2 linked regions of the Kordia sp. SMS9 genome follow. The protein of the gene in region 2 interacts with the protein of the main gene of each other region in a pairwise test. Links are inferred from orthologs where the notes say so. Each region holds a gene or a part of one and is shown on either strand. Other genes may lie near its edges. The genes, in order: topA and KORDIASMS9_RS15400.

What was found.
Region 1: the proteins of KORDIASMS9_RS15400 (region 2) and topA interact in binary tests that used the Escherichia coli proteins (3 or more experiments, as listed by UniProt). The link is inferred for Kordia sp. SMS9 from one-to-one orthologs.

The regions. Positions count from the first base shown.
Region 1 is NZ_CP031153.1:456,863-468,943, forward strand. The notes cover bases 6,164-9,296. They hold topA (type I DNA topoisomerase), read right to left. Parts: upstream 8,918-9,296; coding sequence 6,410-8,917; downstream 6,164-6,409. Other genes in these bases: KORDIASMS9_RS02115 (formimidoylglutamase), read right to left, coding at 6,164-6,410; KORDIASMS9_RS02125 (hypothetical protein), read right to left, coding at 9,022-9,296. Also shown: KORDIASMS9_RS02090 (FAD-binding oxidoreductase), read right to left, coding at 1-408; gliding motility protein GldN, read right to left, coding at 471-1,364; gliding motility protein GldM, read right to left, coding at 1,384-2,952; gliding motility protein GldL, read right to left, coding at 3,005-3,640; gliding motility lipoprotein GldK, read right to left, coding at 3,725-5,089; more of KORDIASMS9_RS02115, read right to left, coding at 5,241-6,163; more of KORDIASMS9_RS02125, read right to left, coding at 9,297-10,182; KORDIASMS9_RS02130 (RNA polymerase sigma factor), read right to left, coding at 10,169-10,765; KORDIASMS9_RS02135 (hypothetical protein), read right to left, coding at 10,759-11,817; KORDIASMS9_RS02140 (hypothetical protein), read right to left, coding at 11,890-12,081. UniProt on the Escherichia coli protein: Releases the supercoiling and torsional tension of DNA, which is introduced during the DNA replication and transcription, by transiently cleaving and rejoining one strand of the DNA duplex.
Region 2 is NZ_CP031153.1:3,641,674-3,653,406, forward strand. What follows is about bases 3,452-6,236. They hold KORDIASMS9_RS15400 (YigZ family protein), read right to left. Parts: upstream 5,256-6,236; coding sequence 4,647-5,255; downstream 3,452-4,646. Other genes in these bases: KORDIASMS9_RS15385 (N-acetyltransferase), read left to right, coding at 3,452-3,717; KORDIASMS9_RS15390 (hypothetical protein), read left to right, coding at 3,710-4,255; KORDIASMS9_RS15395 (hypothetical protein), read left to right, coding at 4,293-4,628; KORDIASMS9_RS15405 (DMT family transporter), read right to left, coding at 5,283-6,143; KORDIASMS9_RS15410 (HAD family phosphatase), read right to left, coding at 6,140-6,236. Also shown: KORDIASMS9_RS15365 (PQQ-dependent sugar dehydrogenase), read right to left, coding at 1-510; KORDIASMS9_RS15370 (low molecular weight protein-tyrosine-phosphatase), read right to left, coding at 579-1,034; chromosomal replication initiator protein DnaA, read right to left, coding at 1,045-2,472; KORDIASMS9_RS15380 (thioesterase family protein), read left to right, coding at 2,676-3,092; more of KORDIASMS9_RS15385, read left to right, coding at 3,250-3,451; more of KORDIASMS9_RS15410, read right to left, coding at 6,237-6,754; bifunctional diaminohydroxyphosphoribosylaminopyrimidine deaminase/5-amino-6-(5-phosphoribosylamino)uracil reductase RibD, read right to left, coding at 6,747-7,793; KORDIASMS9_RS15420 (hypothetical protein), read right to left, coding at 7,793-8,254; KORDIASMS9_RS15425 (pentapeptide repeat-containing protein), read left to right, coding at 8,499-9,071; KORDIASMS9_RS15430 (GNAT family N-acetyltransferase), read left to right, coding at 9,120-9,596; KORDIASMS9_RS15440 (TonB-dependent receptor plug domain-containing protein), read right to left, coding at 10,198-11,733.

The sequences.
Region 1 (12,081 bases), 3.2 Mb from region 2 along the record:
TTCTTTTACTTTACCCAATGCATACGACGCGTTAACAGCTTCATTTTTATTTGTGATTAGGTCTGTATCTAAATATCTGGATAGTTTTGGCTTGTCAGATGCTTCAAACCATAAGTTTTGTTCTTCAACACTTGCAAAGCGTCGTTTTACAGTAATTTTTTCATCAAAATGGGTTTGTAGTTTTTCTTCTAAAGCTTCGTAAAAAGGCAAGGCAACTTCCAATTGTTCGTTAGCATTCCAAGATAGTGTGAAACGTTTTAGAATCACAGGATTGTACAATCCGCCTGCAACTGTAGAAGATTTCTGAGAGTTATCTTCAAACACCACAAATTCTTTCCCTGTGGCTTCTAATTCTTCACAGAAAGCAATTCCTGCTAAGCCCAATCCGACAACTATATACTCTATCATAGTGCAAAAATAAAAAACGCCCACCAAATAGTGAGCGTTTTTGTATTGTTATGTTATGAATTTTAGTAATTCCACATGTCTTGTTCTCTTCCTCTGATCTTTTCTTTGATACGTTCAGATTCTAGTAACTGCATGAGTGAGTTATCTTTGACATACTCACGGACTCGTCGATCACCTTGCACATTTTCTTCTTTGTAGATGATCCCGTTAAAGCGTCTAGAGTTCAGCAAGTGATCAAATGATAATGGTACAGCGGCATTACGATCATTAAAGGCTTTCGATTCGTGCAAAATTTCTCTTGCATCTGGATAGAATACCCAAAACAATTCGATTAAATCTTGCTCACCATCCATGTCCACAAATTGTGCTTCTGGTGATACTGGAGCAATTCCTAACAATCGATATTTAAGTTCTCCTTGACGTTTATCAAAATACCAAACACCTTTTACGTGATATGCTTCAATATCAGCTGCAGTTAATTCTCTAACTTCTACAAATTCATCAGAAAGCTTTTCATTTCGGTTCAATTGGTCAAAACCTTCAGGCAATGTATCTACTTTCTTCAAACTTGCTTGAATGTCGTTTAAAGTACGTGTTTCTGTAAAGTTTCCGTCTACGTATATCTTATCAATTTTGTTAGACTTGATATTTTTCATCAAAACATCATATAATGAACGTCTATCTGAACGCATTCCAACAGAATCAATTGGATAGTATAAAGGAAAGTTTACTCTTTCATCCAAATCAATGATTTCCCAAGTGGTAGCTGACCAAAGAATATCTCTGTCGTCTACATAGCCATACGGCAATGGACCATCATTGTCTGCTTTTTTCTGCGCTTCTGTTTTTACTCCAATTTCACTTGGATCTTTCGCATTCAATAGATTTGCTTGCGCAAACATTGACGCTGATAGCAGCATAGCAAATGCAATTGTAAATAAACTCTTCCAATTCATAACAAATAGTTTAATAATTTTAGTTTGTAATTTCAATAATTACTGGCGATACTTTCTTAATAAGCGGGCCTCTACTTTTCGCTTTGATATTAAGAATTTGTACGGTTTGCCCTCTTTTTGCTCTGTTTAAAGCGTTTTTAGCTCTTGTATCTAACCTTCCTCCTTTGACAGTTATTGTTGGCTGCCCAGGAACTTTAAAATCAAATTGTGTTACCGTTAGTGGTAAGTCAAAATCAAAGTCTTCAAAGATTGCTTTCACAGTTCCTTTTGCAATACCAGCTTTAGACATTTTTTGAGCTCCTGAAAGTCCTCTAAATTGTCCAGTTGGTGCAGGAATTTCTTTAATTCTGAATGTTTTCTTATCGGTAGCTTTTGAACCGTCGTCAAGTGTAGCAGATACATTAATTGTAACTTCTCTTCCTCCTTGTGGTTTCATGTTATATGCGCCAGCTGCACTTCCTTTTTTACTCAATCCAGGGGCGTTAGCTGCAACTTTATTGTCAGACACACCTGCAAAAGAAATCGTCATTGGATTGTCTACCCCACGATATACTACGTTCATTTTATCAGCAGAAATAGTTGCTGAGTTTGGACGCGGTACTACTACATAGTTTGCTTTGATAGGAATTTTTAATTCTTTATTGTTTTCAATAAATGTAAATTCACCTTTTATTTCGTGCTCGCCTACATTTCCAACATTGAAATCTAAAGTAGCAGCTCCTTCGTCATCAATAGATTCTCCTAAATTGATCTCTTTTCCTTGAACTACTAGTTTTGTTGGCGGTACGTTTGCATACTTACCAATTACAACTTTTCCTTGGAACTTTTCTCCTGCAAAGAAAGCCGATTTATCAGCCAATACGATTGCTTCGTAGTTGTTCAATGTAGTTGCTTCAGTAACAATGTTTCCTAAGAAAAGACTAAACATGTCTGATTCAGTAACTTTTACATCATTTTGCATTGCTGTAAGCTTTGTGTATGATGCAATAGCTGGGAAACCTTGGAAATGGTAGTCTAACCAGTCAATTTTTTTTCCGTCTTTGTTTTCTACTTTATCAGTACTAAATGTTTTAGCAAATTCCTCTGCTTTTCCTCGGTAGTTCTCGTCAGTAGCTAAGATATCATTGATAGCAGTTTTGTACTCTTCAATGTTAGCCATTACTTCTTTTCCTTTCACCGTTAAGCCGTCACCTGTAAACCAAGCTTCGTCAAGAATATCTGTTTTATCCATTGATTCGAAAGGAAGTTTTCCTGTTTCGGCATCAACTTCATACTTTCCTTGCTTAATTAAGTCTTTTTTTAGTTCTTCAAGATATGCGTAGAATTTATCTGAAGCTATTTTTACTTGTTGAGCTCTTGCTGCTGGCGCTTTGAATTCTTTCGGATTCTCGTCAGCTTTTACTTTAAGCTCTTTTAATAATTTATCGTTCCTATCAGTTGTAGCTGTATTTGAGTCAGCAAACTTTGCTTCCATTAATCCGAAAGCCGAGAGTACTTCTTTTGACATTTGCATCGCCATCATTGCGATAAATACCAAGTACATCAAGTTAATCATTTTCTGCCTTGCAGATACTTTTCCTCCTGCCATTTCTAATTAGTTTTTTTGTTAAATTTTGTTGAATTAAATTATAAGTAACTAATTAGTTCTTGTTCATTGCAGATAACATTCCTCCGTATACACCGTTTAATGATGATAGGTTAGATGCTAATGATTGCATTTGGTCTTTCAACTTCGCAGCATTTTCTGCAGCTTCTTCGTTGATGGTTGCTTGACGGTTAGCACTTTCCATTTGAACTTTGTAAAGGCTATTCAAAGATTCCATTTGTGCTGCCGCTAATGACATTTCTTCACTGTATTTCTTTGTAGATGCAATTGCGTCTACTGTTGGAGAGATACTTTTTGCAGCTCCTTCAAAGTTGCGAATGCTGTCTCCTAAGCTACTCATTAATTCGCCGTCAATTCTAGCATCTTTTAATAAGCCATCTAATTTTTTAGATAATAATCCTTCTGCATCCGTTGCTTCTTCTTCTTTTTTAGCTTTCGCTTTAGCTGATCCTCCTGATAATTCAGGATATACTAGTGACCAATCCAACTCGTCAGATTGTCTCTCAAATGCTGAATATGTAAATACGAGTGCTTCTACAATCATACCTATAGTTAAAATTTCACTTCCGTAAGGCCAGTGCTGAATTTTAAATAATGCTCCTACAATTACAATTGCCGCTCCCAGTCCATATACCATGTTCGTTAGCGTGATCTTGCCATTCTTTGCCATAATAATCTAATTTTTAGTTTAGTGTTTAGTTAATAAATTTAAGTGTTGTTGGGTTAACCGTGGTATTTAAGGTATTACGATTTATTAATTTTTTACTGTTCCGATAACATCTGTTCCCATGTAACTTTGTACCGTTCTGAAACCAATGTAGCTTCTTGCTGAATCTTTGTATTCAAAATCCCTTGTACTTACTTGCAAGAAATATTCAACATCTTTCCAAGAACCTCCACGAATTACTTTTCGTTTGTTTAAAGTGTCATTTACGTTTGGACTCATTGTAGACATGTACTCATAAGAACTCGGATCGTAAGACGATGCTGTCCACTCAGCTACGTTTCCTGCCATATTGTACAAGTTAAAGTCGTTTGGTTCAAATGCATCAGCTTCTACGGTATATAACGCTTGATCTGCCGCATAGTTTCCACGTAAAGGTTTGAAGTTGGCTAAGAAACAACCTCTATCGTTCATTGTATAAGGTCCACCCCAAGGATATGTTGCTCCTTCAAGTCCGCCTCTAGCTGCGTATTCCCACTCTGCTTCAGATGGTAATCTGAATTTGTTGATCATGTGACGCTTTCTTTCTTTTCTGTAGATATTTTTCTTCAACGTTCTCCACTCACAAAATGCTTTTGCTTGTTTCCATGTTACACCTACAACTGGATAGTCATTGTAAGCATCATGCCAAAAATAGTCATTGTGCATTGGTTCGTTGTATGAGTATTCGAAGTCTCTAATCCAAACAGTAGTATCAGGATAGATTTCTAAGTTTTCTCTTTTGATGAATTTAGTACGATCCATTCCTTTGTTCTTGGCAGCACTTTGAATGTCCATCCAAGTGTATTGAAATCTTACTTTAGTCCAATCTATAGTACGTTGTCCGTTATACGCTTGTTCTTCAGGAATATAAATAGAGTCCATTACCTCAGCATAAAACTCATCTGGAATTTCAGAGAAATCCCAAATTAAATCCACATCTTGATTTAAACGTCTGCCTTCATACCCAGTTGGTCCCATTCCGGCATAATTATCATTATAATATTTTTGCCAAGCAGTTTGGTCAGTAGTATCCGCATCTTTGAATGCATATTTTGCAATTCCATCTTCGTTCGGATCAGTTTTATCTTCTTCATCCGCTAAGATTGCCAGTTTCGTTCTGATGACAGAGTCACGAACCCAGTATACAAATTCTCTATATTCACTATTTGTAATTTCAGTTTCATCCATATAGAATGATGGAACTGTTACAGTTTTAGTAGGTGCGTTTTTAGTCTGAGCAATGTCATCATCTGACTTACCCATGATAAAGGAACCACCCGGAACTAGCGTCATACCATACGGTTTTTCAGGATGCCATTTTTTACCTTTGACACCAACTAGCTCACCTCTGTCTTTAGAACCACAGCTATAAAGAAATGCTAAAACGGCTGTTAATACAACAATCTTTTTCATACGGAATTATTGAGGTTAATACGTTTTTTATAGATTTTAAGGGCGTAAACCTATCTATTTATTTTTAAAAAAACAATTTTTTATTCTAAAAACTAATGGTTTTAAATTGCTTTTTCTCAATATAATTTTAAGGTTTTCTTAACACGCTTATTTAATTTATACTCTTTTTATACGCCATCCACCATCTTTCAGGGACAATTTGATTGCAAGCATTCAAATAATCTTGGTGTGTGCAAGGTAATAACGTATGTCTTTTTAATTTATTATTCAAACTTGAAATAAATGGTATTTCTATCCACCATCTTTCTGTTTTATTGCTTTTGTAAAAAATCATTTCTTCTGTATCATTGGGCACAATATACTTTAAATACTGATCTTTTGAGGTAAAAGGATAATCTTTAACACGATAATTGACTCCTTCAATGAAGTACCAAATCATTTGTGCCGCTAACATCGCTGTAATTTCTTCGTCTTTTGAGTTTTTATATTCAAAGATACCAAAAGAAGATACTTTATCACTAATTCCTGCGTAACGACTAATAGCACAGATTTCTTTTCCATCCAAACCATTAGGTGATGTACTTTGGTTTCCGCTCATTTCAGAAGCTTTTACCGCAGATAAATCTATTCCGACAATATCGGCATCACGCGTAATAGGTTCTACAATGCTTATGTCGTTTGACACTTGCCCTAAACGATACGCATCAAAAAAGAGTTTTTGCATTAAGTCTATTTCTTCTTGTGCATTGAAATAGGTTTGATACCCAATGTTACTGTAATTAAATAGGTTGTGTGGTGCTTCGGTAATTATTTTTCCCATGTAGGAATGATTACTGACCGATTCTGTAATCGCACCAAAATCAAATTTACTGTCTACATTGACAATGTTGACCGTTTGCTCCAAATTGTCATACGCTCGATACATGGCGTACATTAAATCTTGACTTCCCCCTAATATAATAGGAATGCTGTTTTTTTTGAGCAAGGGCTCCATGATGGTTTTCAACGCTGCATATGTATCATCCACCGATGCTCCTTTTTGAAGATTGCCTAAATCTACTATTTTGTGATTCCAGTTGCCTGGATATAAACTGTACAGTGCTTTTCGAATTTCTAGCAAATCTAAGTTTTCACCTAAGTAATTGATGTCGCTTCGATTTTCTAAGACGGCAATGATGATAAATTTTGCTTCCGCCACCGATTCAGGGATTCCATGTTTGGACGTGTGAATGTCTATATGGTTTCCCAGTGCTTGTTTGGGCAATAGTTCATTATGAGCCATCAACAAATCATTGACTGGCGATAAGAATTCGAACTCCATTATTTTTTAGCTTTTGCTTTGCTTTTCGGTTTTGCCTTTGCTTTTGCTTTGGTTTTTTTCTTTGGTGCTTTGTCCTCTATTATTTTTTGAACTTCTTCTAACGTCAATTTGGTAGCATCCACCGTTTTTGGAAGTTCTATTTTTGTTTTTCCTTTGAGGATGTTACTTCGTCCCCAACGCGCTTTTTCCACACGAATGCCTTCTTCTTCCCAGTTATGGATGATTTTATCGCGCTCTTTTTGCTTTTTATCTTCTATCAATTCTTCAATATCAGCTTGTGAAAGATTGTCGAAATCGTATTTTTTATTCACATTGATAAAGATGCCATTCCATTTGAGGAAAGGTCCAAAGCGTCCTACACCTTTGGTCACATCATGACCTTCGTAATTTGCAATAGGCGCATCTGCTTTTTCACGCGCAACGATCAATTCCATCGCTCTGTCCATTTCCACACTGAGTGGATCTTCTCCTTTATCTAACGAAATGAATTTTTTACCAAATTTCACATACGGACCATAACGACCGTTGTTTACCTCAACCGTTTCGCCTTTGTATTCGCCCAACGTTTTTGGCAATTGGAATAAATCCATGGCTTCTTCGTAGGTGATTGTATTTAGTTGCTGATCGGGACTGAGACTGGCAAATTTTGGCTTTTCTTCATCGTCAACCGTTCCAATTTGCACCATCGGTCCAAATTTTCCGAGTCGCACACTTACTTGTTTGCCCGTGTCTGGATCGGTTCCTAAGATACGTTCGCCTGATTCGCGTTCGGCATTTTCTTTAACATCTTCTACTTTTGGATGAAAATCTTTGTAGAAATCCTTCATCATGTCTTTCCACTTTTCGTTTCCAGAAGCGATGTCGTCAAAATCTTGCTCTACTTTTGCGGTAAAGTTATAATCTAAGATAGAAGCGAAATTTTTTACCAAGAAATCATTTACAATCATTCCAATGTCTGTTGGCACGAGTTTCCCTTTGTCTGAACCTACTTTTTCCGTGAGTTCTTTTTCGATGATTTTATCACCTTGCAACGTGAGTTGTTCGTATTTCCGTTCAACACCTTCCACGGTTCCTTTTTCTACATATCCTCTATTTTGAATGGTAGAAATGGTTGGCGCGTATGTAGATGGTCGTCCAATACCTAATTCTTCTAATTGTTTTACCAAAGATGCTTCTGTAAATCGGTATGGTGCTTTGGTGTAGCGTTGTGTGGCGCTGATGAATTCGTTCGTTAGTGATTCACCTATAAATAATGCTGGCAACATGCCATCTTGCTCTTCATCGTCGTCGTCTTTTCCTTCTAAATATACTTTTAAGAAACCTTCAAACTTCAACACTTCTCCGTTTGCCGTGAAGCGTTCGTCATGCGTATTGGCTTCTATTTTTGCGTTGGTACGTTCTAGTTTTGCATCACTCATTTGCGACGCAACGGTACGTTTCCAAATTAATTCGTACAAACGCACTTGATCGTATTCTGCATCAACCGAATGGTTTTCCATGTTTGTCGGACGAATTGCCTCATGCGCTTCCTGTGCACCTTTTGCTTTGCTTTTGTAGTTTCTTGGGTGACTGTATTCTTCTCCGTATGAACGTATGATTTCCTCTTGTGCTGCATTTTTAGCATCGTTGGAAAGATTCACGCTGTCTGTTCTCATATAGGTAATTAGACCAGCTTCATATAAGCGTTGCGCCAAGGTCATTGTTTTACTTACCGAGAAATAGAGCTTTCGCGATGCTTCTTGTTGTAGTGTTGATGTAGTAAATGGCGCTGCTGGTGATTTTTTTGCGGGCTTGGTTTCTAAGTTTGCAATTTTAAAATCGGCACCTACATTTTTCGCCAAGAAATCTTTAGCAGCTTGATGCGTTGAAAATGTTTTATTAAGTCTGGCTTTGAATTTTTTCCCTTTCGAGTTGGTAAATTCAGCGGCAATTTTAAAAGATGCTTTTGGTTTGAAGTCTTGAATGCTACGTTCGCGCTCTACAATTAAACGAACTGAAACCGATTGCACACGTCCGGCAGACAATCCGCCTTTTACTTTTCGCCATAATACAGGTGAAAGTTCGTAACCCACCAATCTGTCTAAGATTCTTCGTGCTTGTTGCGCGTTGACTAAGTTGTAGTCAATATCTCTTGGATTTTGAATTGCTTTTTGGATGGCTGTTTTCGTAATTTCATGAAAAACGATGCGTTTCGTGCGTTCTGGATCTAACTTTAACGTTTCTGCCAAATGCCACGCAATGGCTTCTCCTTCCCGATCTTCATCACTAGCAAGCCAAACAATTTCTGCTTTCTTAGCTAAGTCTTTTAATTTTTTTACTACTGATTTTTTATCATCAGAGACAATATATTCAGGTTCAAAATCGCCCTCAACATTTACGCCCAATTCTTTGGAAGGTAGATCTGCAATGTGTCCAAAACTAGATTCTACTTTGTAATCTTTTCCAAGAAATTTTTCAATTGTTTTCGCCTTTGCAGGTGACTCAACAATTACCAGATTCTTTGCCATATATTATTTTTTCAGAATACAAAAGTAGTTAGATTTTTAAAAACGGACACATTTTTTTGTGAATACACTTTTTTAAGCGCTGTAATATTTTGTTTTTACCCAAGTTAAAAATCATATTTGACACCAATGGTAAATGCGCCAAATTCCTTAGTTCCGAGATAGTTTATATATGGTGAAAATTCATACTTAAATACCAATCCAACTTTTTTGTAATGAAAGATAGAAAAGAGTCCATAATTTATTTTTTCCTCAAAGAAGTTGCTCGTATTGTTATTGAAAAATTCATTATTTGGCGAATGCAATTCATATCCTAAGTACGGACCAGCTTCTATACCAAAGTTCCCAAAACGCTTTTCAATAGCTGAATGTATGTTGATACTGAGTTCGCCTTTGTTAAAACTGATGGAATCTTTTTTAAAACGCAGATTTCGAAATTGCAATGACGCTCCATATTTGAAGAAATAGTCGTTTTTCAACTTTTTTTCATCTGTATATGATAACTCCACTACATACGAACCTGTAAAATTGTAATCATTTGGACGTGTAAAACCATTGAAACCCACCATGACATCTAATTGTTCGTAGATTTTTTGAGGCTTTTTAGAGTTGTTTTTTGTTTTACGCTTCTTTGTAAGCATGTCTGATTGTATCAACTCCCAATTGTATAATTGGATTCCTGCGGCGTTTAAAGAGTCTAATCCGCCATCTTTATTTAAAAAAGAAGACGTTGCCTCTTTGTCAAGTTGCGATTCACTGTAGGTGAAGCTAGAAGCATTTATTGTAGTTGCAGTCGAATTTCTATCTTTTTCAACAAATCGTGAATGATGTTTTGTCTGCGTTTGCGCTAATCCATTTTTCTCTCCATGTACGTTGTTGGTAGTTGGATGCTGGTTTTTTTCTTCTGTTGCAACCGCAGCAGTGTTTGTTCCAGCTTGACTGGCATCATTCACGATAGAAGTTGAATCTGAATTTGAGATTGTGTTTCGTTCGTTATTATTATTAGTAGTAGTAGTAGTTGGTTTTATGTGTTCTGTTTTTGTGGTTTGGTTAGATATCGAAGCATCTTCGGCTGTTCCTGAATTTATGCCTACAAAAATCCCCAACGAGCAAAGCAGCGCGAACAACACTATATATATAAAGAATCGTTTGCGTTTTTTGCGCTTCATTTGTTGCTGCACCACAGTCCAGCCTTCTGCAGAAGGTTCCACAGTGCGATCTGAAAGTGCTTTTTTAGCAAGTGCATCTATGTAATCAAAATCTTCCATTCGCTTTTTTTAGGGTTTGCAATTGTTCTTTTAATAGTGTTCGTGCTCTAAACAAGCGTGTTTTGGACGTTGCAGCTGGTATTTTTAAGAGTTCGGAAATTTCTTTGTGCGCATAGCCTTCCACCGCATAGAGATTGAATACCAATTTGAATTCCAGCGGAAGCTCATCCACAAGTCGCTGAATTTCCGAAACTTCATCAACTGGTTTTTGATAGGTTTTTTGTCGTTCCAGAATGACGTCACTTTGCGAAGCGATGAGGAATTTTTTCTTCCGCAGAAACGACAAACTTTCTCGGATCATGATTTTACGAATCCAACCTTCAAAACTTCCTTCGTTTTTATATTTTTTTATGTTGAAAAATACTTTTACAAAACCATTATTCATCGCTTCTTCCGCCATCGTTTTGTCAGAAATAAAGTTTTGACACGCCGCTAACATTTTGGGTGCAAAGGCATCGTAGACCGCTTTTTGTGCCAACTCATCGCCTTTGATCAATGCTTTGATGTTATATGTTGCTGCGTTTGTGTTTTCCAAAAACGTTTGCCCTATTTGGTTGTTTTGTATTTGAATGGTTTTTAACAAGCTGTCGATATAATAATAATCGGAATGATGAAAAATTCGCCACTTATGCCATAATTCACACGTACATACATCGTTTGCTCTTGCTGAATATTTTGATACGAGGTTTGCGAAAGCGGATTGGTTTCTGCATCAGCATCTTGTTGTGTTTCATAAAAGGCGATGCTGTCATCATCTGTGAGTGTTGCTAAATCTTCAATTTGTAAAATGCAAGGTATGTAATTTTCAAAAACAAATTCTGAAATTTCAGCACCGACTGTGGTTTCACATTCCTCAAATATGAGCTGTGTGCAATAGTTGTCATCGCATTCTTTGGTAAGCGTAAAACTCACCCCATTATTTTCAAATTGCATTACTTCATCCGTAAAGCTAACTACTTTCCAGTCAAAATTCCAGTCGTCTGCGGTGATTCCTTCTTCCTCAAATGTGATATTTACATGCAATTCGTCTTCAATGAAGTAGAAAATCCAAGTGCCTTCATGCAATTCACCATTGTTGTAAAATTGAAACGTTCCGTTGTCAGCCACATCAAAAACCGCGTTTTCATAAATGTCTTCGGTTTCGTCATCGTGACTTACAATCCACACACATTCTTGAAATATTAAATTACATTCTCCTATAATTTCTTCTTGCTGTGCTTCTATACAATCGTCAATCGCTTGTTTCAGCTCGTCTTTGTTTTGAATGAGAAATTCTTCGCCACTTTCTAAAATACTTTGAATGGGAAAATTGATTCCGATACTGTTGCCGTCGGGAATGTTTTCAAGAATCGCACTAAAATCTGGATCGCTAGAAACCGTATATTGATTCACCACCATTAAATCCGCATCAAATTCTAACATTGTAAACGAATAAATAAATTTGATACAGGTAATTTCATCTTCATCATCTGTTTCGGCAACGCGTTCAATCAAGTCAAACAATTCCGATTCTTTTTGAATGATGTTTTCTAAAGATACTGTACCTACTTCTTCGTTGTCATCTAAATCAGAACATGAAAATGTAAAGATTCCCACAAAAAGGACGAGTACTATTTTTATAAATTGCTTTTTCATATATGGTTTTGTTAATGTTTCTATTTGTATAGACGTGTCTATTTTAGAAAAGGTTTCCAAAAAAATGTTTTTTTAATCTAACGTTGCCTCGTAAACTTTCCAATCTTGTGAAGGGAACGCGTTTTCACCATACAACACATATATTTTATTTCCTAGCAAACACATGCCTTGAATAGCATTTTGCGGATTTGTAGTATCCAAATCGTGTGACAAGTCTTGATACGTATTGTCCAATGTATTGAACACACTAATTGTATTGCGCAA
Region 2 (11,733 bases):
ATTTTGTGGATCGCCCGCGCTTCCGCCATCACCGATTGCAATGTATAAAAAGCCATCGTTTCCAAATGCCATACAACCGCCGTTGTGGTTGATGTATGGTTGTGAAATCGTTAATAAAATTTCTTCAGAGGTATCATCAGCAATGTTTGGATTGGCAGAAGTCGTAAACCGTGCAATGACCGTATCGCCGCTATTGTTGATGTAATTTACATAAAAACGGTTGTTTATAGTGTAATTTGGATCAAATGCCAAACCGAGCAAACCTTGTTCATTTCCGGTAGAACGAACACGTGCATCAATATCTAAAAAAGGTGTTGCGTTTGTAGTTCCATCAGGATTTAAAATTTTAATAATACCATCTTGTTCTACGATGAATAATCGTGAATCATTGGCATGTTTGATATCGACAGGTCTTGTGAATCCGTTAGCAAAAGGATTTAATAGCACTCCTTGAGCGCACATTAATATTGGAAATACCAATGCTAATAATAGGTGTATTTTTCTTTTCATGGCAAAGTAGGTTGGTAATTTTTATAGAAAGATACAAAAATTAGGAACTACTTTTGTTTGTAGATGATTTATGAAATTTTCTCAGCGAAAATGCTGCAAGCTTCTTCTAACATTCGATACACGTTCTCAAATCCTTGATCGCCGCCGTAATATGGATCGGGAACTTCAGCATTTGAGTTTGGTGTAATTTGGTTGAGAATCATGTGTATTTTTGCTTGATCTGTTTCCATTTCCGCCAAAGCGAGGATGTTATCATAGTTCGATTGATCCATCGCAAAGATGTAATCAAACGTTTGAAAATCGCTTTTAACGAACTTTCTCGATCGTTGGTAGGTAATGTCTAGTCCATATTGTTTCGCGATCGCAATTGAGCGTTTGTCTGGAAGTGCGCCAACATGATATCCTGCGGTTCCAGCGGAATCGACTTCAAACTTCGTAGGATCGAGTTTAGACGCTAAAATTCCTTCCGCTAAAGGAGATCGACAAATATTCCCTAAGCATACCATTAAAATTTTAGTCTTCATTTGGTGGAGTTTACAACGAAAGTTTCTTCGTTAAGTCTTCTACGTACTTGCGAAATTGCTTGTCTGTAGACGATAAATTATCAACCGTTTTGCAAGCGTGTAATACTGTCGCGTGATCGCGCTTTCCAATTTGAGAACCAATACTTGCTAAGGAAGCTTTGGTGAATTTTTTTGCAAAAAACATGGCTAATTGTCTCGCTTGTACAATATGACGTTTGCGTGTTTTTGATTGTAAGGTAGAAACATCCATCTGGAAATAGTCAGATACTACTTTTTGGATATAATCTATAGAAACTTCACGTTTTGTATTCTTGACGAATTTTTCAACAACTTGTTTCGCCAAATCAATCGTCACTTCTTTTTTATTGAAAGAAGATTGCGCAATCAATGAAATGATGGCACCTTCTAACTCACGCACATTCGATTTGATGTTTTTGGCAACATATTCAATAATGTCGTTTGGCATTTCCACGCCATCGCGATATAATTTATTTTTTACGATAGAAACACGTGTTTCAAAATCGGGTGTTTGCAATTCGGCAGAAAGTCCCCATTTAAAACGAGATAATAAGCGTTGCTCAATATCTTGCATGTCTACAGGAGCTTTGTCAGACGTTAAAATCACTTGCTTTCCATTTTGGTGTAAGTGATTGAAAATGTGAAAGAATACATCTTGCGTTCCAGATTTCCCAGAGAAGAATTGTACATCATCAATGATTAGTACATCAATCAACTGATAAAAGTGGATAAAATCGTTTCGTGTATTCTTTTTTACAGACTCTATATATTGTTGTGTAAATTTCTCTGCAGAAATGTACAACACCGTTTTTTCTGGATATTTATCTTTGATTTCGACACCAATTGCATGCGCAATGTGAGTTTTTCCTAAACCAACACCACCAAAAATTAAGAGTGGATTAAAAGAAGTTCCACCAGGTTTGTTGGCAACTGCCATTCCTGCAGAACGCGCTAGACGATTGGAATCTCCTTCTAGGAAATTATCAAAATTATAATTTGGATTTAACTGAGATTCAATCTTTACATTTCTGATGCCAGGAATGATGAATGGATTTTTCAGTTCAGGACTTTTATTTTTGATAGGAACATCAATTTCTTGTGCTTTCACATTGCTTCTATTGGCACTTGGAATTTTTTCTGTGAATGGCTTTTTATTGCCATAGGTATTTTCCATTTTAATGATATACACTAATCGTGCATTATTCCCCAATTCTTTCACTAAAGCTACTTTTAATAACTTCACATAATGCTCTTCAAGCCACTCATAAAAAAACTTACTGGGAACTTGAATGCTTAACGCTTTATTTGTTAACTTTACAGGCTTTATAGGCTCAAACCAAGTCTTATATGCTTGCGGTTGAATGTTGTCCTTTATGAAAGACAGACAGTTATCCCATACTGATTGCGCAGTTACATTCATTTATTGTCGTTAAAAGTGTTATTCTTAGGTTAGGAAAAAAAAAGAAAATTCGGGGTTTTCTCCTTTTATTTTTAGCGTGAACAAATATGTGAAAAAAAAAGTGAAAAAAAAATTTGAACGCTATTGAATTTGTTAAATTTTTTTCGCATGCTTGGAAACAATTTCTTTACAATTCATTAACATTACTAAATATATAAAAAACTTTGAGAAGTCACGAAATAAAAACAAGAATTCGCTATGCTGAAACCGATCAAATGGGTGTTGTATATCATGGTAACTATGTGCAATTCATGGAAATGGGGAGAACTGAATGGTTGCGCACACTAGGAATCTCATATAAAGAGATGGAGGAAATGGGCGTCATGCTTCCTGTAATTTCTATTCAGATCAATTATAAAAAGTCTGCGTATTATGACGAGGTGTTGACGGTAAAAACCACACTTAAAAAATTGCCGTCGGTTAAGATCGAATTTGACTACATAATTTTGAACGAAAGTAAGGAAATTATTACAGAAGCGAATGCGGTTTTGGCATTCATAAATATGGAGACTAAAAGACCTATGAAATGTCCTGCGCATTTGATCGAAAAATTATCGACGATTGACTTTAATGCATCCTAAATTTTATCAAATTTTTCAAATCGTGATTCAAAAACTAAAAAATACCTCGTTAGCTTTTACTATACAATTCTACATTTAATATTAGCATAAAATAAGTTTACAAATTTGTAAACATTTGGTTAAAAATTACCAAAATCGGAAATAAATTCGTAAATTTATGGTCATAACTGAAATAATAACGGGGAAAAAGCATCGTGTTCAAATAACACCTATCATTCATGACGATTATCGTACCATAACTAAAGCGCGTTACTTTTTCAATTGGAAACAAGAAAAGAACTTTGAAGTCTATAAATTATGTACCGTAACTTCAAATGATATCTTAGGTTTGATTTCCTTAGAACGAATTCCAAGTGAATGGCGTGTGCATATTCGATTGCTTACTGTTTCTGTTGAAAACTGTGGGAAAAAGAAGAAATTTGGTCAAATTGCAGGAAACTTGCTCACATTTGCAGCAAAAATAGCCATCTTAGAATATGCTGAACTTGCTTGCGTTTCTTTGCGTCCGAAAACAGAAATCGCGCAACATTATATTAACAGTTATAATATGACGTCAACTGGGCTTACACTCAGTATTGAAATGCCAGAAATTATACATTTGATAAACCGATTTGATCATGACTAAAGAAAAAAATTATACAGATCCAGAATTTGGCGTTGACAGTCGTTATGCGTCTGAACAAGAATACCAATCAGAAGCAACTGCCTTGATGGAAGCGCGTTTGCAACGTATGAAAGGTTTGTCTAAAGACCAAATCATTCGTGCCAAGTTGTTGCAATTAAAGTTGAAAATGCAAGAATTCATTAAGCAACCTGTATACGAGCAGCGTACTTATTTTTCTGATTTTTTACAATTATATGTAGATGCAATTTATTCCAAACGTGCTATTTTTGCAAAAGACATTGGCATTACGTCTGTTCAATTGAGCCAAATTATAAACAATCATCGTGCGCCACAAGATGATTTTATTTTAAAGTTAATGATACATTCTGAAATGATTTATAAAGATGTAAGTTCATTTCCCAAAGAACTCTGGTATCAAGTGTATTTTCATGAAAAGTTGTGCAATACCTTGTCTACACAACAAGAATGGAAATCGAAATTGGAGCAAGAAGTTTGTGTGAGTGAGCCGATTGTGAAGTATAGGAAAGGAAAGAAGTGATTTTTTTTATTAGTTGAATTTATAGAACAGACTTATCATGGGAATGTATATTTTATTATTTATAATTTTTATCTCTGCCGTTTTTTTAGAAAGAATCAAGCACCATTATACACACAACAAACAAGGTTGGAAAGTACAAAAGATCAGTTACAAACAAATAGATTATTCAGAAAAAATTAATGAAAAATGGCAAACGATTAAAATTGATGCTAACATTACTATTGGCACTTTTGAACCATTTTTTAAAAGTAAAGAAGCTTGGAAGTCATATCCCAACTGGGCACAAAATCGCTCTTTAATTATAGAACGTGTAACTAAAAAGTTTCCATTGAAAGATGAAATACGATTAATTGGTGCTGATGATGATATATGAATAAAGCTAAATTGAGTTTTATTCAATTTCCTCAATCGAAATTTCATACAAATTCTCAAATAACTCAAAAATCTGTTGGGCATCTTTTTTACGCACCGAAATGGTAATTCTGCAATCCATTTCTAATTTTTGTGAAATGATAGTTAAGTTTCGCTCTTTGATGACACGCATGACTTTGTTCATGTTTTTATAATCAAACACAAGCAAATACTCTACATTGATGGTTTTTTCAAGAATTTCAGAAGCTTCTAGCGCTAGTTGCGCGCCAGTTCTGTATGCATTGATCAATCCGCCGACACCTAGTTTCGTACCTCCAAAATAACGAACCACGACAATGAGAATATTGGTGACTTCAAACGACTGAATTTGTCCATAAATCGGCATGCCAGCACTGTTAGAAGGTTCGCCATCGTCGTTGGCACGAAAACGAAACGGTTCACTTTTTCCCAATTGCCACGCATAACACCAATGTCGCGCCGAATGGTGACTTTTCTTCAACGCTTCCAACTGTTGCTTAATGTCGTCTTCATTGGAAACCGGAAACGCATAGCCGAAAAATTTACTATTTCGATCTTTAAACAACACTTCTTCCGAAGGTTTGTCAATGGTTTTGTAGGTGTCTTTCATTTCCAAAGTTGAGATATTTTAAAAAGTTTACACCGAAACCGCAATCATCGCAATACTAACAATCGCAATGCCAATGCCGATCCAATTTTTGGTGATGAGTTTTTCTTTAAATAAGATAATTCCAAAGATAGTCGATAACATCACAATTGCGACATTGTTTATGGGAAATACGGTTGAACTATCGCCCAAGTTTTCAGGTCTGAGTGCTTTTAATAAAAATATAATCGAATAGAAATTTGGGATTCCAAGTGCAATGCCTCCCAAAATGGTTTTACCTGTAATTTTTAAGTTTCCACGAATAATTGCTACTACAATTCCAATGATAAACGCACAACCAAAAACTGTCGATGAAAAGATAGGAACTTCCCCTGCGGCCAAATATTTGGTTTCTATATATTTGATCGCAGTATCAATAACGCCAGAGCCTAAAAAGAGTAGGATAGGGAAGAGCAACTTTTTACGTTCAAAGGTATTGCCATCGTTTTTAACAGTGGTTAAATAGACCGCTAACAACGCCAAAAGAATACCCGAAATTTTTAGCAAACTCAATTTTTCTTGATACACGATCACTGCAAAAACGACAGGAATCACCACCGACATTTTACTTGCCACAGAAGCTACCGAAAGTCCGTTGCGTTGCGCTGTGGTTGCCATTACTATAAAAATTGCAATGAATAAAAACCCTAAAATTACGGAACCGAGAATCCACGGGCGTTGTGTAATTTCGGTAACAGTCATTCCGTTTCTGTAAAAGAAAAATCCGCAACAAAAAGCCGTTAAATAATTGACAACAATCGCTTGAAAGGTGTTGATTTGAAATTTGTCAAACAGTTTAAAAATGACAAATAACGAACTCGAAATGCAGACACTTAGGATGAGGTATATCAAAATAATGATTGTTTGTGTGTGAATATATCAACAATATCTTCTTTGCCAGGGATCAAATTCCAAACGTGAATTCCGAGCGTTGCCGCTGCATCTGTATTTTCTTTGGTATCGTCAATAAAAATAGTTTCTTCGGGTTTTAAATTGTTTTCATTCAACACAAATTCGTAAATGTCCACGTTAGGTTTTCGAAAATGAATTTCGTGCGATAAATAGAATTGTTCAAAACAATTTTTAAACTCATTATACAACTCCATCCCCCAATCTTCTTGAATCCACGAAATGTGCAAATCGTTTGTGTTGCTTAATATAAAAAGGCGATAGTTGTTGTCTTTTGCTAATTTTTGAATGAACTCCATACGATGTTTTGGAAAGTCTTTTAAAATCGCATTCCACGCATCAATTAAATCTTTTTTGGTAGTTTCCGGAAATTGTGCGTGATAAAAATTTACAAATTCTTCTGTTGAAATTAATCCTTTTTCATACGCTTGATTTTTTTCCATCATTTCGGTTGTGAAATCGTCAATGCCTAACTTGTCCAACTCGCGCTGTGTGGCAGGTTTGTCCAAATTGATAAAGATATCGCCGTAATCGAAAATTATATTTTTAATCATTCGTGTAAATGTCTAATGAATTGTCTAAAATTGTGGTGTTGGATTGTAACTTTCCTTGTAAAATAGGCACTTCAATTCCTTTTTCGAAAGAAATATTTCCTGTAAATACACGCGCTTCATCCCACAAATTGGCATCAATAAAAGTTTGCAACGTTTGTTTGCCGCCTTCAATAATTACAGATTGTAACTCGTTATTGTATAACACGTTACAGATTTGTTGTGCCAGGTTTTGAGAGAAATCAATCGTTTCAAAAAGCACATTTTCTGTAGAAGCTTTCGTTTGTTCCGTCAATACAATCGTTTTTACTAATGGATCAAACAGTGCATAACTTTCAGGAATTCGCAAACTTCTGTCCAACACAATTCGCACAGGATTGTTGCCAAACCAATCGCGTGTATTTAATTTCGGATTGTCTGTAATTGCCGTATTTGTTCCCACCAAAATTGCCGTTTCTTCACTGCGCCATTTATGAACCAACTGACGCGCATAAGTATTGGTAATCCAATTGGGTTGTACCGGATCGTTTTCATGGCGAATTTTATCCATAAAACCATCTTGTGTTTGCGCCCATTTCAAAATAATGTATGGACGTTTGTGCTGATGAAAGGTGAAAAATCGTTTGTTGGAAGCGATGCATTCATCTCTTAATACACCCAAAGTGACTTCACAACCTGCATCTTTTAGCTTTTCAATACCTTTTCCTGCCACTTTTGCAAACGGATCTATCGTGCCAATCACCACTTTTGGAATTTGATGCTTGATGATTAAATTGCTACATGGAGGCGTTTTCCCAAAATGACTGCACGGTTCTAACGAAACATAAATAGTAGCTTCTTTTAATAAGGATTTGTCTTTAACAGAAGCAACCGCGTTCACTTCGGCATGATTTCCGCCGTATGCACTTGTATATCCTTCGCCAATAATCGTTTCATTGTGCACAATTACAGCGCCCACGGAAGGGTTGGGCATGGCAGCCGATACACCATTCGCAGCCAACTGCAAACAACGTTTCATATAGGTTTTGTGCGTGTTTGTCATTAGATTTTAATTTTCACTTCTTGCGTTGTATTTACTTCATAATCATACGAAAACCCTAATTTTGTATAGGTAATAATTCCTTTGTATTGTACGTTTATTTTTTTGTTGAGAATGCTATTTAAAATGCCGCCCAACACTCCATTTTCGTTGTTGTCAAATACTTTTTTGGTAGGAATTACTACTTTAAGTGGAATCGTAAATTCTTCACCCGCAGGCACTTCAAACAGTTCTGAACTCATCTGCGCCACTTTTACATTGTTGATCAATATGTCGATGTTTTTGCTTTCCAAACTTCCGCCAATATCATTTTTATTGATGAAGAAAGCATCTGCCGTCAACACAATATTTTCTAACGTAGAAGAGACTACTTTCATGTTATCTACTTTTACAAATAATGGTTTTTCACGTACGTTACAACTGATAATCAGTAGCAACATTGGAATGATGATGCGTTTTTTCATGTTTTATTTTGTAAAATTTAATACGTTATTACGAGCGATAGCGCGGTAATCTGCTTATTAAGAAGCAGATTCCTGCAAGTTTATAAATAATACTTTCGTACGAATTTATAAACGTTCGCAATGGCTTTTCAAAAACATAAACAAGGTTGTAATTTCAATCTAAAACAACTAGAAATTCACAACCAAATTTAGTATCTTCACAGCATCGCAAAACTACACAATTTCTATTTGAAGCGAATACAAAATGAGTCAAGAATTCTATCAAGATCAAACTTTTACACAAATTGATTATACACAACAAACATTTCCGAAGGGCGAATACGACCATTGCACGTTTGTCAATTGCAAATTTGAAAATGTAGATATGGCAGCAATGACGTTTTTAGAATGTACGTTTGACACCTGCGATGTAACCAATGCAAAAGTGAAAAGCACCTCGTTCAACGTAGTCGATTTTGTGAATAGTAAGTTGTTAGGTGTAAATTTTAGTGTGTGCAAAGATTTTATGTTGTCGCTCACGTTTAAAGAATGCAATTTGGAATTGGCGTCCTTTGCGGAATTGAATTTGAAAGAAATCACATTTAGCGGAAGCAATTTGCAAAAAGTAGACTTTACTTCGACGAATTTGGAAAGTGCTACATTTGATGATTGCGATGTAAAAGGAGCTATTTTTGAGCAAACCAATTTGCAAAAAGCAGATTTTACGTCAGCACGTAATTACACGATTGATCCGACACAGAATCGGCTTAAAAAAGCGAAATTCTCCCGTTCGGAAGTTCATGGTTTGCTGGCGAAGTTTGATGTTACGATAGTTTAGGAGTGATGAGTTATGGGGTAGGAGTTTTTTAATTTTTAATTATAAAAAATGAACATCAGAAAAATACAACCAGAAGACAATGCAGCAATGGCAGCCTGCATTCGCTTGGTGATTCCGGAGTTTGACATGCCAAAAGTGGGCACAGCGTACGAAGATCCCGAAACGGATGTCATGTTTGAATCCTATCAAGGCGAACGCGAAGTTTATTATGTAATTGAAGAAGATGGAGAAGTGCTTGGCGGCGGTGGAATAAAGCAGTTACGTGACAATCCTCCGCATGTGTGTGAGTTACAGAAAATGTATTTTTTTCCGAAAACCCGAGGAAAAGGCTACGGAAAAATCTTGTTTGCCAAATGTTTGGAAGCAGCAAAAGAATTTGGATACTCGCAGTGTTACTTAGAATCGTCCCCAAAATTTAAAGCTGCCATTCACATTTATGAACTTTTCGGATTTAAGCATTTGGACAAACCCTTAGGTGCGACAGGACATTATTCTTGCGATGTGTGGATGTTGAAAGATTTATAGAATTAGGTCTTTGAACGCTTTGCTTTTAGGTCTTGGGTTGCTTGTATTTCCTTGAATACTATTGGCCCTTCGACAAGTTTAGCGTGAACGATATTTAGAATATTATATTTTAAATAAAAAAGATAAATTATTTTTGCGAACAGCGAACAGTTGGTTAAATTTTTAACGTCTTATTTTTAGTTATTTACAAAATAAGGAGTCCGAGAAAGTGTTGATTTCCATGCTTTTTGGTACTCTGAAACGGTACTCTTTTGACACTTTAAAATCAATATATTTTCGATTGATTTTTAGCTTTTTATCTATCGCTAAAAAAGTATCAGTTTTTCTCATGTAATTTAAACAAAAATACACGAAAAAATGGTACGTAAAGAGCAAACAAAAAGAAAGACAATTTTAGACAAACTAGATTTGGATACGATTCCTAAATCTACTAAACCACTCATTGATACAAAAAAGTATTGAAACACCCTGCGACTAAAGTAGTTATTTGTGGTGTGGCAATTTATGGAATCCTTAAAGTTTCAAAATACTTTAATAATGATTATGCAGAACTTATTCGAGCATCAAAGAACTTGAGTAATGCTCGTAAATAGTAATGAATTTAATTAAAATATAACCTACATGAAAAATTAGGTGTCATACCTAATGAAAAACGCCGTATATCAGAAACAGTATCTTGAGGATTAATTCGGTAATATTTTTCTATTTGGTTGTTCGTGTTTAGTACATTCCAGAGGGCAAATGCAAAATCTAATCGCATCTTTTCTGATAATTGGTAAGCATATTTAGCTGAAAAGTCCAATCGAAGGTACTCTTCCAATCGTGAAGAGTTTACTTTCTCATAGTTGATTTCTCCATTGGAAGTTTCATTACCAGCAACAGGCATTGTCATAGGTTTGCCTGTTCTCCAATTTAATCCTAAACCTAATTTTAAAGAATTGTAAGAATAGGTAATCCCCGAAGTTATTGCATGTGTTATGTCATAATTGCTCACAAACGGATTGGCTTCTAATGAATTGAATGTATATTCATTGTTCATATATGAATAACTAAGCCACATATTTAGACGATCAAGTCGTTTTCTGAGCAGCACATCAATTCCATAAACGCTATACTGCCCATTTGCTTTTGTAAATTCATATTGATTTTGAAAACCCTGACTTTGTGTTGTAATTCCGTCAACTTCTTTAAAATATGCTTCTGCACTTGCCAACCAATTGTTTTTTTGATAATTGAGTCCAACAGACATTTGCCTGCTGGTAAGCACAGGAATATCGTTATCATTCGATAATTGCCAACGTCTTTTTTCAATTCCTAAAAAATCATTTTGAAAGTTGATAATTTGTGACGTGTTTTGGTGCTTAAATTCTGCTTGTGCCTCAACGATAAAATCATTCAAAAACGTATGACTCAAACTAAATCTAGGTTCAATGATGTGTTTTTGAAACTTATCAAGATAGTTATAACGTCCTCCCAAACTGATTTGTGTGTTTTTGTCATTTGAACTGTAGTTAATTCCTGTAAAGAAAGCATGCGTGCGTAACACTTCAGAAATTAACAAACGAATTAAAGGAATATCAATGTCGTCTAAATTAGTTACTTCGGTTTCTACAAAATGATATCCCGCAGTAATGGTAAAGTTGTCATTATACAGATAATTCAATTTTAATTTTGCACTGGTTTCTGAAACTTTATTTTCTTGTAAAAACCGTTGCGCATCTAAAACATTGGCATTGATGGCTTTTAACTTATAGTCTGTTTCATAAATTTCAAGCGTTGTAAACAATTTATCTCTCCAATTATTTTTAAAATACAATCCTGCTGCAAAACTATTTTGTTGTAAGTTACTTTCTCTGGAATCTTCTACAGTATCCGTTGACAATGTTTCGGTAAAACGCAATGTATTAGACACAAAAATTCCATTCAATCGCAATTCATTACGATCGTCTATGTTATATAACCAACGAAAAGAAGTGTCAAAAAAATCAAAGCTTTTGTCAGAATTGATAATATTTTCTTGATTCTCTTGAACTTCTGTATCCTGCTCTATTTGCTCAAAATAGGCATTATATGCAGGCGTTTCTATCAGGTCATTAATTGATTTCCTCGCCGCAATTTGTATGGATGATTTTTTACC